Regions from separate parts of the Paenibacillus sp. M-152 genome, predicted to be linked through region 1. Evidence: riboswitches for the same ligand, from Rfam matches in the RefSeq annotation. Region 1 holds a riboswitch; each other region holds the start of a gene.
What was found. A riboswitch is a leader RNA that binds a small molecule or an ion and turns the genes downstream of it on or off. The one in region 1 is predicted to bind cobalamin.
Positions count from the first base shown of each region.

Region 1 (4,453 bases):
TATCCGATACGGTGTTAAAGGTAGATTCATTTTTGAATCATCAGGTGGATACAGCATTAGCATTGGAGATTGGCAAGGAGTTCGCACGCCTGTTCGGCAATGCTCCGATTACCAAGGTACTTACCATTGAAGCTAGTGGTATTCAATTTGCGATGGCTACTGCTATTGCCTTGGGGGTACCGTTCATTTATGCGAAGAAAAAGAAGGCGATCACGCTGAATGAACAGGTATACTTCGCAGAGGTTCATTCATTCACTCGGCAGGAAACCTATCAGGTGAGCATTTCCCAAAAATATCTCGATGCTAGCGACCATGTACTGATCGTGGATGATTTCTTGGCTACTGGTGCAGCTTTGGTCGGACTTACGGATATTGTGAAGGAAGCAGGAGCGGAACTGGCCGGAGTCGGCTGTGTAATTGAAAAGAGCTTTCAGGAAGGCCGCGGGTTGTTGGAGCAAAGGGGCATTGCCGTACGTTCTCTTGCGCGTATCGCTTCCATGGCACCGGGCGAAGTCCATTTTATAGAGGAAGCTGGCATGGTGATTCCTCCCGTTAAGGAGAATGTGGGATGTTAAGTAAACAAAAATTATTTGCGCTGGGCTTCCAGCATGTCATGGCGATGTACGCCGGAGCCATTGCTGTTCCTCTGATTGTAGGGGGAGCACTTCACCTGACGCCAGCCCAGATGGCCTATCTAGTGGCTGCTGATTTATTCACTTGCGGGATTGCTACATTATTACAGATTATGGGCACACGCTTTTTTGGAAGTAGATTGCCTGTCATTTTGGGCTGTACGTTTACGGCAGTAGGACCCATTATCGCAATTGCTTCGACCTCAAATCTGGCGACAGCGTACGGTGCCATCATTTTGTCCGGTATATTTGTGGTGCTTGCGGCACCGCTATATGGCAAACTGTTACGCTTTTTCCCAACAGTGGTTACCGGCTCGGTTGTTACGATTATCGGTCTATCCCTTATTCCGGTGGCGATGAACAATGTAGCGGGTGGTCAGGGCAGCGCGGATTTTGGACAGCCGCGTAATTTACTGCTGGCACTGGTTACACTACTGGTTATTCTGCTTGTCAATCGAGTAGCTAAGGGCTTTTTACGCTCGATTTCCGTACTTATTGGTCTGTTCGCAGGTACTGTGGTCGCCTATGCGATGGGAATGGTGCATTTTGCTCCCGTAGCGGATGCTTCATGGGTGAGTATTGCGCAGCCGTTTTATTTTGGCAAGCCAGAATTCAGCATTATGGCGGTATGCACGATGATTATCGTCAATATTGTCAGCATGGTCGAGTCTACGGGGGTTTATCTGGCAGTAGGTAAAGCGATTGATCAGAAGGTGGAACAAAAGCAAATCGTCAATGGACTTCGTTCGGAGGGGCTCGCGATTATGCTGGGCGGTATTTTTAATGCGTTCCCTTACACGGCCTTCTCGCAAAATGTGGGTCTGATCTCGCTAACTCGCGTCAAATCGCGTAACGTTATTTTTGCTGCGGGCGGCATCATGGTCGTTCTCGGTTTGCTGCCTAAGCTGGCTGCCCTGACGACAGTGATTCCTAACGCTGTGCTGGGCGGGGCAATGATCGTCATGTTTGGCTCGGTTGCTGCATCAGGTATGTCTATTTTGTCAGAAGTAGATCTGCGGAAGGAAAGCAATCTGCTGATCGCAGCATGCAGTATTGCTGTAGGCCTAGGCTCAGCTGTTCTGCCGCAAATGTTTGACCAACTGCCTAGCTTTGCCAAAATGCTGCTGCAAAATGGTATTGTATCGGGCTCGATTACGGCAATTGTCTTGAACATCGTTTTGGCAAGAAAACAGGGTGAATCGGTCAAAGGTGTAAATGTCTCGGAGGTTCCACAGAAGGTTTGATGAATAGGAAATAAACCAAAATAGCCGGAAAGAGGACGTAGCCTCTTTTCCGGCTGTTTGGCATGGGGTTACCAAGAGCGGGTTATAGTGGTGGATGTTTTCGGACCACGGTGCAGCTTCCCGAAAGGGGGTGAAGCCGATGGTCACACTTGTGTCGTGCTACGATGTGTTGCGTTGGATGGTTACGTTACTAAGCCTGGTGTTTAGTATTCGTAAACTTTATCGCTGGCTGCGTCGGAAATTTCGGAACAAGCGAAAACCCACCGCTTGATTAGGTTAGGCGCCTAACGGTGGGTTTAGCTAAGCATTTAGCGCGCCGTGGTGATCCACAGCCTTTCAAATCCTAGGAGTCTTTGCCGTTGGCGCGGCGAAGGCTCTTTTTAGTATACGGATACGGTGGATATCTCTATACCTAATTTTAGCACGTGAATTGCGTGCATGCAATGAATAGTCACAGCCTTGATTCTAATCGTATCATTCAAATTTAAAATATTACGCTGCATTTGTTGACAAGCCAGTAGCAACAAAATAAGATAATCCTAATTCGTAATAAAAAGGAATAAAGGAAGAAAACAGGTGTGAGCCGGACAACTCTATATACGAGGTTTTGTTGAGACGATGTAGATAGTTGTTGAGCGTGTTCACTTAAAAGGGAAGTTCGGTAGATTCCGACACGGACCCGCCACTGTATACAGGCATCAGCAGGGTACTGCTGGAGCTTTCAGAATAGCCACTGGAACTGTGAGGAACCGGGAAGGCCTGAAAGATAAGCCTGGAGTCAGGAGACCTGCCTGTTTTGACATCACTGTCAGACCCACGGGATGCTGGGGAGGTGGTTAGGCGTGCTGCATACGGAATGTCTGAAACCGATCTGATCCCTTCTATGTTTTTGGAGTTGGCTTTGAGGTGAGTTTTGACATTTTATAATGAAAGCATTTCTGACTGCTGGTCAAGTGGTTGGGAATGCTTTTTTCGCGTTTTGCGTTAGGTTTATACGATATTTTACAAGATAGAGGAGGAAATGTGGGATGATAGGCAATCGTAATAGGCGTTCATGGTTCATATGTACAGGATTGCTGCTGCTGATGGCAGTTATGGCTCTTTCGGGATGCGGCACAGCCACGAAGACGGAGGATAGCTCAGGCAAGGGTGAGAATACTCCTGCACAACAGACTCCAGCAGGTAAAAAGCTGGTGATGGCGTATACGTGGAAACCGTCAGGCGTCGATCCGCATGGAGACAATAGCTGGGATGTGATGCGTTCCGGTGCCGGTGAGACACTCATTCGTTTGAATGAAAAGTTGGAGCCTGTGGCTTGGCTAGCCAAGGAATGGAAGCACGACAGTCCTAACGTGTGGACGTTCAGCTTGCAGGATAAGGTCACTTTTCATGATGGAAAGAGTATGGATGCAGTAAGCGTAAAAGCATCTTTGCTGCGCTCTATCGAGAAAAGTCACCTGGCGAAGGATTTACTGGATGTGAAGTCCATTGATGTAAATGGCCCGCTGACGCTGAAAATCACGACAAACCAACCGAATGCAGCGCTGGCATCCAATCTGGCTGATCCGTCAACAATCGTGCTGGATGTGGCATCCATGAAAGATGAGCAGAGCTACCCTGCAATGACAGGTGCTTTTAAAATCAAAGCCTTTAACAAGGATCAATCCTTGGTCGTAGAGCGTTATGATGGATATTGGGGCGAAAAGGCACGACTGGCTGAAGCAACGATGAAATTCATTACGGACGGTAATTCGCGCCTGATGGCGTTGCAATCCGGTGAGGTGGATGTAGCGACGGATATTCCGGTAGATAACGCAGAGGTATTAAAAAAGAACGACAAGCTACAAGTGCTGTCGGCTCCGTCCTTGCGTACCCATATGATTGTGTACAACATGGAATCGTCTGTGTTCAAGGATGCGGCCAACCGTAAGGTGGTGGACAGTCTGATTCCGCGCGCATCCATTGTGAGCGCCGTCATGAGGGGCTACGGTACGGAAGCAAGCAGCCCGTTTCCGAGTATCCTTCCCTTCGGTAAGATTGAGCGCAAAGCATTGAACGGAACGGCAGAGCAGTTGTTGACGAAGGATGGCTGGCAAAAGGATGCCCAAGGCACATGGTCCAAGCAGGGCAAGCCATTCGAGGTTACGCTGCTGACCTTCCCTCAGCGTCCGGAGCTATCCGTCATGGCTGAGGTTATTCAGAGCCAGTTGCTGAATGAGGGAATCCAGGTCAAGATTCGCAAGGTGGAAAATATCGACGAGGCGTTGACCAAAAACGATTGGGATTTTGCTATGTACAGCATGCTCACGGCCCATACAGGGGAACCGCAGTATTTTATGGACATGTTCTACTCCTCTACAAGTGAAGCTAATGTAAGCCGTTATGCTTCCAAACCGCTGGAGGATATTCTTCACAGCCTGAAGTTGGCAAACGATACCACACAGCGTAATGCGGTAACACTGCAAGCACTGGATATTATCAATACAGACTTGCCGCAGTCGTTCATTGTACACCCTGACAATGTGTTTGGCGTGAAAAAAGGGGTAGAGGGCTTTACGCCGCATCCGATCGAGTATT
Region 1 is NZ_CP034141.1:5,701,002-5,705,454, reverse strand. Features, by position in the region: gene EGM68_RS25025 (xanthine phosphoribosyltransferase) at 1-575, shown strand, start outside; gene EGM68_RS25020 (nucleobase:cation symporter-2 family protein) at 569-1,876, shown strand; cobalamin riboswitch at 2,482-2,685, shown strand; gene EGM68_RS25015 (ABC transporter substrate-binding protein) at 2,905-4,453, shown strand, end outside.

Region 2 (4,453 bases), 230 kb from region 1:
TGCAGGCGTTACTAGATGATGTTATAAACCGTACGATTGATGCCGTTACGTTCACGAGTGGCCCGCAAATCCGATTTTTGGCCCAATATGCCAGAGAGCAAAATCGATTTGAGGATTTACTGGAAGCTTTTCGTGAAGATGTAATTGCTGTATCGGTGGGCAAGGTGACCGCACAATCCATTTTGGAAGAAGGGATTGAACGAATCGTGTTTCCAACTGAAGAGCGCATGGGTGCGATGATGGTGGAGCTGGGCAAATATTTTGAACATAGTGATTCGGTGCATGGCTGTGGTCTGAAAAGCGTGAACGGTCATTTGAAATGAGCTAGAAATGATAATGCAGTAAGCTAAAATGAACTTATATTTACTAATAAAGCGTAAAATAGAGATAAGGGCCTACGAGGTCTTTATCTTTTTTTGTTGGACATGCATCGACAAAGTTTTTTGTTATAGCGAAAATATTTATCTAATATAATGAATAAGTTTCGATGCATGATATTGAGGACAGGAGCTGAGACGTTTATGAATTCTATTTGTGTATTTGCAGGGTCCAGACCTGGACATTCATCGGTATATGTTGAGGCCGCAGGCAAGCTGGGTGAAGCTATGGCTCGCCAGCATATCCGTCTAATTTATGGTGGCTCCAGCAGGGGGCTGATGGGTAAGGTGGCGGATGAACTACTGGCGGGTGACGGTCAGGTCACCGGCATTATGCCCACCCTATTATTCGATGCAGAGATCATTCATCGGGGAGTTACCGAGTTTATTGAGGTAGCAAGCATGCATGAACGTAAAGCGGCGATGAGCGAGATGGCCGATGCGTTTATAGCCCTTCCGGGTGGCTTGGGAACCTTTGAGGAGCTGTTCGAGGTATTGTGCTGGGCGCAAATCGGCATACATCGCAAGCCCATTGGGCTGCTGAATGTGAATGGATATTTTGACCCGTTGATAGAAATGGTACGTCATAGCGTGCAGGAAGGGTTTACCGGAGCTGATCATCCAGCACTACTGAGTATCTCTGCGGACCCGGATGAATTGCTGCATATGCTGAAAAATAAGGCAGAGAACTTGAAATAAAGCTTTTTTCGTGCTTGCACAACTGATTGAGGCAAGGTTATGATAAGACCCATAATCAAATAGCGGACAGACAAGGTGCCTTTGCGGTTGAGCAAAGGGTAACAGGGAATCGGGTGCAAGTCCCGAGCGGTCCCGCCACTGTAAGGAAGAGGATTCTTTTAAATGGTCACTCGTACAAAACGGGGAAGACGAAAGAATCCGTTGATGCCAAGCCAGGAGACCTACCTTGATCTGTATGCACCGTTAACCTTCGCGGAGAGGATGGGTGTACGAAATCAGGAAATCAGGCACACGTTGCTTTTTCCATGTTGGTTACAGGTTTGCGTGGATATGAACGTGTAGCAGCGTTTGAAGCGCAAACAAAACAGATGGAAAACAACGGCAGATTGGAGGAAGACAAGACTGTCCTCTTACGCTGTTTCGTCTGATGAGAGAGATACGTACATAGGAACCCCATCCGGGCAGGATGGGGTTTTTTCGAGTTACAGGATGCCACAAATTATTGAAATAGATAGTATAGCTGCCCTGAAAAGGATGATAGGAGGAGCACGATGAGCCCATTAGGAAAATTGCTGGTGATTGGATTTGGACCAGGAGATATGGAACATATCACAAAACGTGCGTTGGATGCGCTGGCCGAAAGTGAGGTCATTATCGGCTACAATACCTACGTTGATTTGATCCGTCCGTTGTTGAACGGACAGGAGATTGTACGCACAGGGATGACAGAGGAAGTGAGCCGTGCGCAGGAGGCGGTTCGCCAAGCAGAGATGGGCAAGAAGGTAGCCGTCATTTCCAGTGGAGATGCTGGGGTCTATGGCATGGCAGGTCTGGTGTACGAAGTGCTGATGCAAAAAGGCTGGCGTCGCGAGGACGGGGTTGAGGTGGAGGTTGTGCCGGGGATCTCGGCTATTCAATCCTGTGCTTCGTTGTTGGGAGCGCCAGTTATGCATGATGCTTGCACGATCAGTCTGAGTGATCATCTGACCCCGTGGGAAACAATCGTGAAGCGTGTAGAAGCTGCGGCTTCGGCTGATTTTGTGATTGCATTATACAACCCGCGTAGTGGTCGGCGTACCCGCCAGATTGTGGAGACGCAGTCCATTTTGCTTCGTTACCGTGATCCGCAGACTCCGGTTGGGCTGGTGAAGAGTGCTTATCGTGAACGTCAGCAGGTTATTGTGACGACGCTGGAAGATATGCTGAACCATGATATCGGGATGCTGACGACCGTAATCATCGGCAATTCCTCGACGACAGTGTATGACGGCTTAATCGTGACTCCACGCGGCTATCAGCGTAAATACACGCTGGACGCGACCGAACAGGTGCTCAAACCGCATCAGCGGCTTCGCACGGAAGCGGAGCCGTGGTCGCTGGGCGCGCAAGAGGATCGCGCGCTGGATGCACCGCAGGGAGGCGGAGCTCTGACTGCGCCTACCGGGCCTTCTGCGAGCGGTGCTGCGGTTGCCACGCAGGCACGCCCGCAAGCGATGGCTGCTGTACAGGTGCCGCCTGCGAAGCAAACCGGGGCGACCCCAGCATCGCTGGCAGCAGAGGCGCTCGGTCGTCTTGCTGTTGGCGGCAAGCTGCCAGGCGAAGCCAACGCTCGCTGGAGCGGGCAAGCGCCTACCGCCCAGAGCGCCGTTGGAACGGCAGCAGGGGCCGGAGCAGGAGCTGCGGCTGCGAAGGCGTCAGGCGGCTTTGGCAAGCCTGCGCTGTTTGAGGTGGGGGTTTCCCCTGGCGTGGGAAACAAGAAGTTCACTGCTCGGCAGATGGCACTGCTCGCCGAGGTAGCGGGTGATGATGGCGAGCTGGAATACACGCCAGATCATCAGATCGTGCTGCGCGTGCCGTGCCTAGACCCTGAGGAACTGGTCGGTCGGCTGCGGGATGAACGATTCATTGTCATGCCGCTCGGCGATGTGTTTAAGGTCAAGGCGTGCGACTTCTGCAATATGGAGAAAGATGACGCTGTGCCTGTGGCTGAGCACCTACAGGTTGTACTCGGCGGATTACAGGCACCCAAGGAAACGAGCATTGCTTTGAACGGATGCGGCATGGCCTGCTATGGAGCGGTGCTGGAGGATATCGGAATTGTCTACCGCAAGGGAGGATATGATCTTTTCCTCGGCGGCAAAAAATTTGGCCGTAATGCTCATGCCGCTCAGCCCGTAGCGGAAGGGATTCCAGGTGATCAGATTACGGACATCGTGGAGAATATTATCGCTGAATACAAGGAAAAAGGGCATCCGAACGAGCGTTTTCATAAGTTTTTCAAACGTGTAGGCATCGTTGCGGGTTTCCGGCATGAAGATTCACCGGCAACAGTAGAAGTGAACGCGGTTTGTGGTGATTAATAGGTTGGTAGGCTTGATGAACCGGATACAAGCATATATATAAAATAGGGCGTATGTAGACTATCCCTATAAATGAGGAGGAACAAACAGCAGTGGATGCAATATTGTTGGTTGGACATGGAAGTCGGGACCCAGAGGGTAATCAGGAACTACTGGAATTTGCACAGGCGGTGGCAGATCGGGCGCCAGGTACGTGTGTAGAGACCTGTTTCCTAGAGTTGGCACGCCCTAGTATTGCCGAAGGAGTACAGGCGTGTGTGGAGAAAGGGGCGACACGTGTCGTTCTTATTCCGATTATTTTGTTCGCAGCAGTGCACGCCAAAATTGATATCCCGATGGCTATTGATCGGGCAAAGGCAAAATATCCGCAGGTGGAATTTGTATACGGACGCCCGATTGGCGTTCACGAGAAAATCGTTAGCATACTGCTGGACCGCTTGAAAGAGACCCGTCCAGTTGCCGTTCCAGCGGGGATGCATAGCGCGGTGGAGGCATCTGCCGAGGTATCCAACGAAGAAACAGCGGTACTTGTATTAGGACGCGGAAGTAGCGATCCAGATGCGAACAGTGACTTTTTCAAAATCACCCGTATGCTGTGGGAGAAGCTTTCTTATACATGGATAGAAAGCAGCTTTATCGGTGTGACGCAGCCTTCCTTTCCCGATGGTCTGGAGCGTTGCGTACGATTGGGTGCCAAAAAGATTATCGTGCTTCCGTATTTTCTGTTCACGGGGGTGCTGATTAAGCGCATCGAAGAAATGACCCAGGAATTTGCTGAGGCTCACCCTGCATTACAAGTGGAAATGGGCGGATATTTTGGCTTCCATCCTCAATTGGTTGAGCTGGTGCTGGAGCGAGCTAACGAAGGCTTATTCGGTAAGGTTACGGCTAATTGTGATAACTGCCAGTTTCGTCTGGAAGCGCAGGAGCATCACCATCATCACCACGACCATGACCACGACCACCATCACCACCATGATCATGATCACGACCATCATCACGATCATGATCATCATC
Region 2 is NZ_CP034141.1:5,469,396-5,473,848, reverse strand. Features, by position in the region: gene EGM68_RS24000 (uroporphyrinogen-III synthase) at 1-323, shown strand, start outside; gene EGM68_RS23995 (LOG family protein) at 522-1,076, shown strand; cobalamin riboswitch at 1,134-1,319, shown strand; gene cobJ (precorrin-3B C(17)-methyltransferase) at 1,628-3,436, shown strand; gene EGM68_RS23985 (sirohydrochlorin chelatase) at 3,529-4,453, shown strand, end outside.
Region 2: another riboswitch for cobalamin. It lies ahead of cobJ (precorrin-3B C(17)-methyltransferase); the one in region 1 lies ahead of EGM68_RS25015 (ABC transporter substrate-binding protein).

Region 3 (4,453 bases), 200 kb from region 1:
AACAGGCACAGATTATAGAAGAACCTACAGAGCTGCAAAAAAAGACATGGGAGACGTATATGGCATGTTCGTCAGAGATCCATCCTCAAGTGTTGGAGTCCATACACCATTATTATGTAGACATAGTGGAAAAGTATCGGAAGGCATACAGCTCATGGGGAGAGGACCCTAATGAATATGCGCCTTATGTGGAGCGACCAGAGCAATTGCTGGATCGAATGCAGCTTATATCTATACTGATTTCCGACTCATCGGAAAAGGATGAACTATATTTGAATTTTAGTTGTTCCTGGGATCGAGAGCATGGCTTAGGTGTACATCTGAAGCAGATGAAAATCGAGCATATTCAAGGTGCATATACATTATATGACTTGGAATAAATAAAACCCCCTTCCGGTCTCTAATAGAAAGACCGAAAGGGAATAGGATATGGTGGACATGATGACGCGATTGGATATGATAAATATATTAGTTGGATACAGACAGCACGGCACGGGCTGCTTGAGCCGCCTGTACCATTTGCCGCAATGCGGCAACAGATTCTTCCTTGGTACGGGTTTTCAGCCCACAGTCTGGATTAACCCAGAACAAATCTGATGGCAGTACGCGCAAGGCACGCTGAATCATGCTTAGCATTTCTGATACATCAGGAATGCGCGGACTGTGGATATCGTATACACCCAGACCGATGCCTTTGTCGTAAACCTGATCCTCAAAGCTAACAATCAGTTCTCCGTGGCTACGAGAGGTTTCAATAGAAATCACGTCGGCATCCATGTCTGAAATGGACTGGATCATATCCTGGAATTCGGAATAGCACATGTGTGTATGGATTTGGGTCGCAGGCTGAGCGGTGGCCGTGGTCACAAGGAAGGCTTGAACTGCCCAATCCAGATAGGCCTGCTGTTGTTCTTTTTTCAACGGAAGCCCTTCACGAATTGCGGGTTCATCCACCTGAATCATGCTAATACCCGCTTGTTCGAGTGCCTCTACCTCTGCCCGTAATGCCAGAGCTAACTGCAAAGCTACTTGCCTGCGTGGAATATCATTACGTTCAAAGGACCAGTTCAAAATGGTCACAGGGCCTGTAAGCATCCCTTTAACTGGCTTGGAGGTTAACGACTGAGCAAATGCCGTCTCTTCCACGGTCATAGGTTGATCGAACGACACATCTCCGTAAATGATCGGCGGTTTAACACAGCGGGAGCCGTAGGACTGCACCCACCCGTTTTGTGTAAAAGCAAAGCCTTTCAGCTTTTCGCCAAAAAATTCAACCATGTCGGTCCGTTCAAATTCCCCATGTACAAGCACATCTATGCCAATGTCCTCTTGGATATCAATCCATTCCTTGATCTGCTGTTGGATGAATGTCCGATATTGCTCGGCAGACCATTCTCCTTTGCGATAGTGCAGACGGGCCTTGCGGACCTCAGCAGTTTGCGGGAAGCTGCCGATGGTCGTCGTAGGTAGTGGGGGCAACTTCAGCCTATTTTGCTGAATCACCCGGCGCTCGGCGAAAGGAACGCTGCGTGACAGTGGCTCTTTTGCCAGCAGGTCGGCCAAATCGGCAGCTGTCTGTACCCTTGCCGCGGAGCGGTTGAAGCGGGCTACCGCATCCGAACTTTGCTCAAGCTTGGCAAGTGCGGATGGATCGTGCTTGCCAAGTGCAGCCGTCAAGCCTGCGATTTCATCCAGCTTTTCATCGGCAAAGGCTAGTGCATGCACCAGTTCTTGGTCCAGCTTATGCTCTGCGTCCAGACTGACCGGCACATGCAGCAGACTGCACGATGGCTGTACGATAAGCTGTGCGGCAGTGGTCTGTTCTGCTAACTGGTCCAACAGTGCAGCCACGGCATTCAGGTCGCTGCGCCAGATATTGCGTCCGTCAATGACACCAGCACCCAGCGTTTTCCCTTTAGGGAAGCCATGCTGGCATATATGCTGAAGATTTTCGCCATCATCGTATACAAAATCAAGACCCAGTCCCTGTACCGGAAGTTCAGTCAGACGCTCATAATGGTCCAGGCTGCCAAAGTAGGTTTGCAGCATGATGTTCAACGAGGGTGCAGCTTGGGTCAAAGCTTCATAGACCTCCTGAATAATCTCCAGATCCTCTGCCGGGAATGAGGTGGTCAGGACAGGTTCATCGATTTGGACCCATTGAACGCCTTCTGCTGCTAGCTCTGACAAGACTCGGGCGTATAAAGGCTGGAAGGTTCGTATAATAGAAGCGAGATCCTTACGATCATAGCCTTTGGATAAAACAACAAATGAATAGGGACCGATGAGAACCGGTTTACCTTCAATGCCTAGCTCCTGCTTTGCTTCACGATAAGCTAGTAATGGTTTGTTTTCAGTGAGCACCGGAGCCGCGTTCGCCAATTCGGGAACGATGTAGTGGTAATTGGTATTCATCCATTTGGTCATTTCACTGGCAGTAGCTCCCTTCTGCCCACGTGCGATCCCGAAATACACAGATAGAGGAACTGGACCTGTAAAACGATAGTTGAAGCGTTCGGGGACGAGACCAAACATCACGGATGTATCCAGCACGTGATCGTAATAGGAGAAGTCTCCGACAGGAATGCGATCAATCCCTTTGTCACGTTGCTTGCTCAGATGCTCCAGACGCAATCTTTTCATCTCACTATGCAGTTCGCTTTCGTCAATACTACCCTGCCAGAAGCGCTCCAGTGCTTTCTTCCATTCCCGGTTCCCACCAATACGCGGATAACCCAGATTACTGCTAATCAAACCCGACAATGCAGATCGTTCGTTAATGGACATGTAGGTTTCCTCCTAACTGGTAGCCAGTTTATTTTTACGTACCAAAAAAGGCATTCTGTCCCCAAGGCTAAAAATGAATAGGGGAAAGAATGCCTCCGCGATTAAAATTCAAAAATACGGCGACTGCTCTTAACACCTCCCTATCTTCCGTAGGTACTGCGATGTTGTTAAAATAGGCAGGTCTCCTGACTTGCGGATCATGACGTTCAGCATCCCTTCCCGGTCTTTGGACCAGTGGGTGTATGAGTAGCTGAACATTCCCCGTTTACAGTGGCGGGACCGTCCCGGATTTGCACCGGCTTCCCTTTTAAGTCTGATCTGAATAGAACAGACACCTATTTCCAGGCTATGCGATTAAGGTATGACGAATAATTATGCACTCGTATACTTGTTCACCATCATAAGTGAAACTCACAGGATGTGCAATAGAAACAGTAATAGAAACTGGAGTGGAATCTGTTAGTTATATGCAAAAAAGACAATCCCAACCCATCGTGGGGGACTTGTCTTTTGTATAGCATCTTGCTAAGTAGAACATCGCCTTTAAGTCAATGAAACGGTGTAACCTGCTCGAGTACTGGCTTTGACATCTACCAGGCGCTGATTACGGCTGCCCCGAAAGGGGAGGGTCAGATCTTTTTGCTGTTCAACAAAACGGCCATCTACAATCACGTCACACAAAAGAGCTAGCTCCTGTCGTTCCGGATCCATGAGCAGATCCTCGTAAACAAAGCCTGTATAGGCCCATACGGTTCGGTCGGGACAAGCCGCGCGGAAGTCACGTACAAATTGCGAGCATTCTGCTGCTGAGAAAAAGGGGTCTCCCCCGCAGAGAGTCAGTCCGTCCAACAGCGGATTATCCATGATATCACGGATAACCTCCTGTTGACGCTCAGGCGTGAATGGCTCCCCTGCGCGGAAATTCCACGAAGTTGGATTAAAACAGCCGGGACAGGCATGGCGGCAACCGCTAATGAATACAACGGTGCGCAGGCCGTATCCTTCATTCAGAGATTCCGGAATATAGCCGCACAAATTCACTTATGCTTCACCCGGTCGCGGACTTCGGCTTGCTTGGCAGCATTAAAACGAACGGTATAATCTCCTGTCAGATATCCGGTTACCCGACGTAAACGCTGAAAGTGCGTGTGTTCCTCATCTGTGCCGCATTGAGGACAGCTTGTCCCGATAATCCCTTCATAGCCGCATTCCGTACAACGATCTACCGGATGGTTGATGGAAAAGTAGCCGATGTTCTGTTGAAGTGCGTACTGAACAATTTTAAGAAATGCATCCGGGTTATTCCGTGCATTACCGTCCAGCTCAATGTATGAAATTGCACCCGCATTACATAGATTATGGAACGGAGCCTCCAAGCTGATTTTACGTGCAGCGGGAAGCTTGTAATACACCGGAATATGAAAGGAATTCGTGTAATATTCCCGGTCATTTACTTCAGGAATAACTCCGAAGTCACGTTGATCCAGCAATGTGAACTTGCCCGACAGACCTTCGGCAGGCGTCGCGAACAGTGTAATATTTAGATTGTAGTGCTCACTCATTCGATCACAATACATGCGCATGGAAGTGATGATTCGCTGTGCTTCACGGTATACAGCATCATCTTCCCCGTGGTGCTTTCCATATAATGCTTTCATGCACTCAG
Region 3 is NZ_CP034141.1:5,500,580-5,505,032, reverse strand. Features, by position in the region: gene EGM68_RS24135 (DUF6985 domain-containing protein) at 1-380, shown strand, start outside; gene metE (5-methyltetrahydropteroyltriglutamate--homocysteine S-methyltransferase) at 469-2,787, opposite strand; cobalamin riboswitch at 2,946-3,141, opposite strand; gene nrdG (anaerobic ribonucleoside-triphosphate reductase activating protein) at 3,331-3,828, opposite strand; gene EGM68_RS24120 (anaerobic ribonucleoside triphosphate reductase) at 3,825-4,453, opposite strand, start outside.
Region 3: another riboswitch for cobalamin. It lies ahead of metE (5-methyltetrahydropteroyltriglutamate--homocysteine S-methyltransferase); the one in region 1 lies ahead of EGM68_RS25015 (ABC transporter substrate-binding protein).

Region 4 (4,453 bases), 1.7 Mb from region 1:
TGCGGCACACCGCTATCGGGATGCGGAAGCATCACAGGCTCAACACCATATACACGACGAATCCGGTCCTCTGTTAGCAAATCCGATGAAGTACCCAATCCTTCAACCATTCCATCCTTAAGTACAAGCAAATTATCGCAAAACTGTGCCGCCAAATTAAGATCATGCAGGACAGCAATGATTGTCACGCCCGTTTCTTGGCGCCATTCTGCCAGCAACTCCATAAATTCAAGCTGATAGCGCAAATCCAGATAAGTCGTAGGTTCGTCCAGCAGCAATACCTGTGGCTCCTGTACCATCACCTTTGCTAATGCTACACGCTGTCGCTGTCCCCCACTCAAGCGGTCCAATGTTCTGTCGGCCAGTGAAGTTAGACTCAATCGCGCTAGGACCCGATCCGTAATCGCCTCCACATCAACTCCCTTTTCCCTGCCTAGCCAGTCCTGATGAGGAAACCGTCCCATTTCTATAACTTCCCTGACGGTGTATCCCACTGGAGGAATTCCCTCCTGCTGGAGTACGGCTACAAGTTGGGAAAGCTCTTTTCTGCTGTAGCTACCGACCTTTTTACCATAGATATGAACACTTCCAGAAGTCGGCTGATCTACGCCAGAAAGCAGATGCAGCAACGTCGATTTTCCACTCCCATTCGGACCAATGATCCCCCACCAAGCTCCTTCGTCTACGTTCCAGCTAATATTCTTCAACACATGGAACTTTCCATAAGCACGGGTCAGGCCTGCTACCTCTAGCGCCCGATCATACACCTTCTGTAATTCACTTTGTTTGGTCACAACAGATCCCCCCTGCGTAGCTTCTTGTTCCGGTACAGGAGATACGCGAAGAATGGTGCCCCAACAAAGGCCGTCATAACGCCCAGAGGAATTTCCATTGGGGCCAACAACGTGCGAGCCGCCGTATCTGCCCAAGCCATAAAAATAGCTCCACCCAGTGCAGATAACGGAACAATCATCCGGTAATCGGGACCTGCCATCAGACGAATGATATGAGGCACAACAAGTCCAACAAAGCCAATGACTCCACATACCGAGACAGCGGCAGCTGTCAGCAAGGTAGATATGATCAGGACAGATAGCTTCGTCGCATCTACATGAACCCCCATATGAGCCGCTTGACGTTCTCCCAAAGCCAGAATATTCAGCACCCGTGCCCGGTTCCATAGAAACACCAGCCCAACGATCACGTAAGGTAAAAGAATTCCCGTATATGACCAACCTCGCAGACTGAGACTTCCCATCGTCCAGTACAATATTTCATTGACTGTTTCCTTCGACATGGCTGCCAGAAAAGAAACAATGGCTCCCCCAAAAAATTGCATCACCACACCTGATAAAATGAGGCTTTGGGTCGGAATTTTCCCACCTTCACGCGCCAACGTCAACACCATCCACAGCGTCAGCATGCCGGTTATAAATGCAACTAGCGGAAGCGTCCATATACCCACAAATGAAAATTGAAGCCCCCAATAAATCAGTACTGCTGCTCCGACCGAAGCTCCCGAGGATACCCCAAGGGTATACGGATCAGCCAAGGGATTACGCAACACACCCTGAAATCCGGCTCCCGCCAGCGCCAGCGCTGCTCCAACCAACATTCCCAGTAACACCCGTGGCAATCTGACCTTCAAAATGATCTGCTCTGAGGATGTATTCCAATCCGGTGTAAACGTATCACCTAACCACGGTAGGTGGTTGATCAAAATACCTGTGATTTGGCTGACCGGAAGACTGACCGAGCCGATGCCAAGACAGAGTAGCAGCGTCAGCAGCAGCAAGACAAGACCTGTCACCCCAAAACCGATCAGTCTACGGTTCATTTGAAAATTTCAGGGTACACGCCCTTAGCCACTTCCTTGAGCCCTTCCGTTACGCGTGGCCCCGGACGACTGATCAAATTATCATCCACGGCAAATACACGATGGTTACGAACAGCCGATATTTGATCCCATCCACTACGAGCTTTAATGATATCGCCGAGGGTCTGGCCTGTTTTGTCGTCCTTCACACTTTTGCTGTACAAAATCACGTCAGGGTTTGCAGCTATAATATTTTCCTCACTGATTTGGTACCACCCCTTCTGCGTAGCACCTACATTTTCACCACCTGCTAATGTAATCAGCTCGTCCATAAACTCGCCTTTACCCACTGTCCAGCCTGGTGAAAACTCGACGTATACCCGCAGCTTCTGCCCTTTGCCGATATTTTTAACTCCTTCTTTCACTTCTGCTACATCTGCTCTCATCTTGTCAGTCACCGCTCTCGCTTCTTTCTGATGATCGGTGATTTTCCCATACAATTCGATGTTAGCTATGACATCTTCAACTGTTTTCGGTTCTGTTTTAAAAATCATAATTCCCATGTCACGCAGCTTAGTCGTAGCCTGTTCACTAAGTGAAATCCCTGCAAAAACAACTTCCGGGTTCGCAGCAATGATCGCCTCTTCGTTCGGTTTCATAATACCGCCCATTTTAGGCTTTTTCGTAGCTGCCTCCGGGTAATCAGAGTAGTCGGATACACCAACAATTTCCTTATCCAGTCCGATAGCGAACAGCGCCTCGGTTTCTGCCGGGGAGACGGAAACGATCTTATCCGGTGCTTTTTTAAATGTAAATTCCTGTCCTGTTGCATCCTTAAGCGTTAGCGGGTAAACCGTTTTGCCCGGAGGCACTTGTGCGGTTACGGTCTGTCCCGGCTGCTGTGAAGAAGCTTGGCCCTCTTTATTTTCTGCATTTTTTCCATTTGCGCCACATGCACTCAGCCCAACTGCCAATATCAGCGCCAATAGACCTGTAGTCCATACCTTTATTTTTTTTCCTGCCATGATTTGCACCCCTTCATACATAAATCGTTAAGAGCGTTACTTGAACTTCATCCGATATTTTCTCATTCCAGCCTTCTTTTCCTATCAAAAACCCCCGCATCCTCATATCAGGACACAGGGGTCACGTTAGCACAGATCGTGCGCAGGCGGGCAGCTTCTTTCCGCATGGACAGTCACTGCGAACACGTCATCCTTTCCTCGAAGGATTATGGTGACAGGCGGACGGGCAGGTATCCTGACTTATGGAAAATGCATGTCCTGATATTCTTTCATATGCTTGGCGGCACATAAAACAGGGCTAATGAGCATGTTTCCATTTACAGTGGCGGGACCGCGTCGGACTCACACCGACTTCCCTTTTAACAGCGCAATAAAGGAAAGCAAGTTCCTCACATAGCGCCGACCTCGTCTGCTGGATATTTGATGTAGTGGTAGTCAAGCCGTTCTTTTACTTGATGATTATAGGTTAAAAAGAGTTAGCTTACAACCCAAACAGTCGCTTTATTCGCCTTGTTTAACCTAATGAGAAAGCAATCTTGCTATACAATTGTGCGGTCCTGTCAACCTTAACTGAATCCTAAATGCTTCTCCCGGCTTCGGATTCAGACTCCAAAAATCATGGCCAGGCATAAGCATACAAGCCAACTGACGAATTACACCACCATGCGTGACAATCAAAACAGAGGACGGCGCAGCATTCGACTCCATTGGCTGAACCTCCAAAGCAATGCGCCAGGCAAACAGAGAGTCTAGGAATTCACGCAGACGATTCACAAAATGAATCCAAGGCTCTCCTCCAGGTGGGGTGAATTGTTGCGGCTCATCAATCCAAGCGCGATACAACGCCACATCCTTAAGCATGTCATACGTTTTTCCATCCCACTCACCAAAGTGAAGTTCTCGCAGACGTGGTTCCATGATAGGAGGCATAGCAGAGAGGGAACATTCAGACGTCAATGCAGACTCCGGCAAAATGATCTGCAAGGTCTGGCGACATCGCATCAAGTCGCTGCAATAGATTCGAGCAAAGGAATGTCCCTGCAATTTTTTCTGTAAAGTCTTTAACTCCTGCTCTGCTCCCGACAGTAAACCCAAGTCGGCATGTCCCAGATATCGACGTTCCTTATTCCATAAGGTCGTGCCATGACGAACTAGCACGAGCTCCATGTCCCACTGCAGATCTTCTTTAGCATCATTCGGCTTACTAACCTGTTGTGAGTTCGGACTTGGTGCACTTTCTCGCACTCTTTTTCCTTCTGTATCTTGTTTCAAAATCGTGTCACTCCTCACTGCATCCATCCCAAGGCAAAACACCCTGCAGCTCCCATCAAACATAACCCTACAAACATAGTGGATACGGCGAACATCAGCCGGATCGTATGCCGGATATCCTTCGACTCCAGCGGTCGTATCCCTTCGCCCATATATGCCCGAAAGGAGCGTATGCCGTGATACACATTATAGCCACCGAGACGAATCCCTAGGGCACCTGCCACCGCTGATTCGGGAAATCCGCTATTTGGGCTTGGATGCAGACGGGCATCCCGCTTGATTGTCCGCCAGCTTCTTGCAGCATCCAGCCGATACAACCACGACGCTATCACTAGCATAA
Region 4 is NZ_CP034141.1:1,583,184-1,587,636, reverse strand. Features, by position in the region: gene EGM68_RS07105 (ABC transporter ATP-binding protein) at 1-794, opposite strand, end outside; gene EGM68_RS07100 (FecCD family ABC transporter permease) at 791-1,837, opposite strand; gene EGM68_RS07095 (ABC transporter substrate-binding protein) at 1,834-2,841, opposite strand; cobalamin riboswitch at 3,050-3,264, opposite strand; gene EGM68_RS07090 (histidine phosphatase family protein) at 3,361-4,113, opposite strand; gene cbiB (adenosylcobinamide-phosphate synthase CbiB) at 4,128-4,453, opposite strand, start outside.
Region 4: another riboswitch for cobalamin. It lies ahead of EGM68_RS07095 (ABC transporter substrate-binding protein); the one in region 1 lies ahead of EGM68_RS25015 (ABC transporter substrate-binding protein).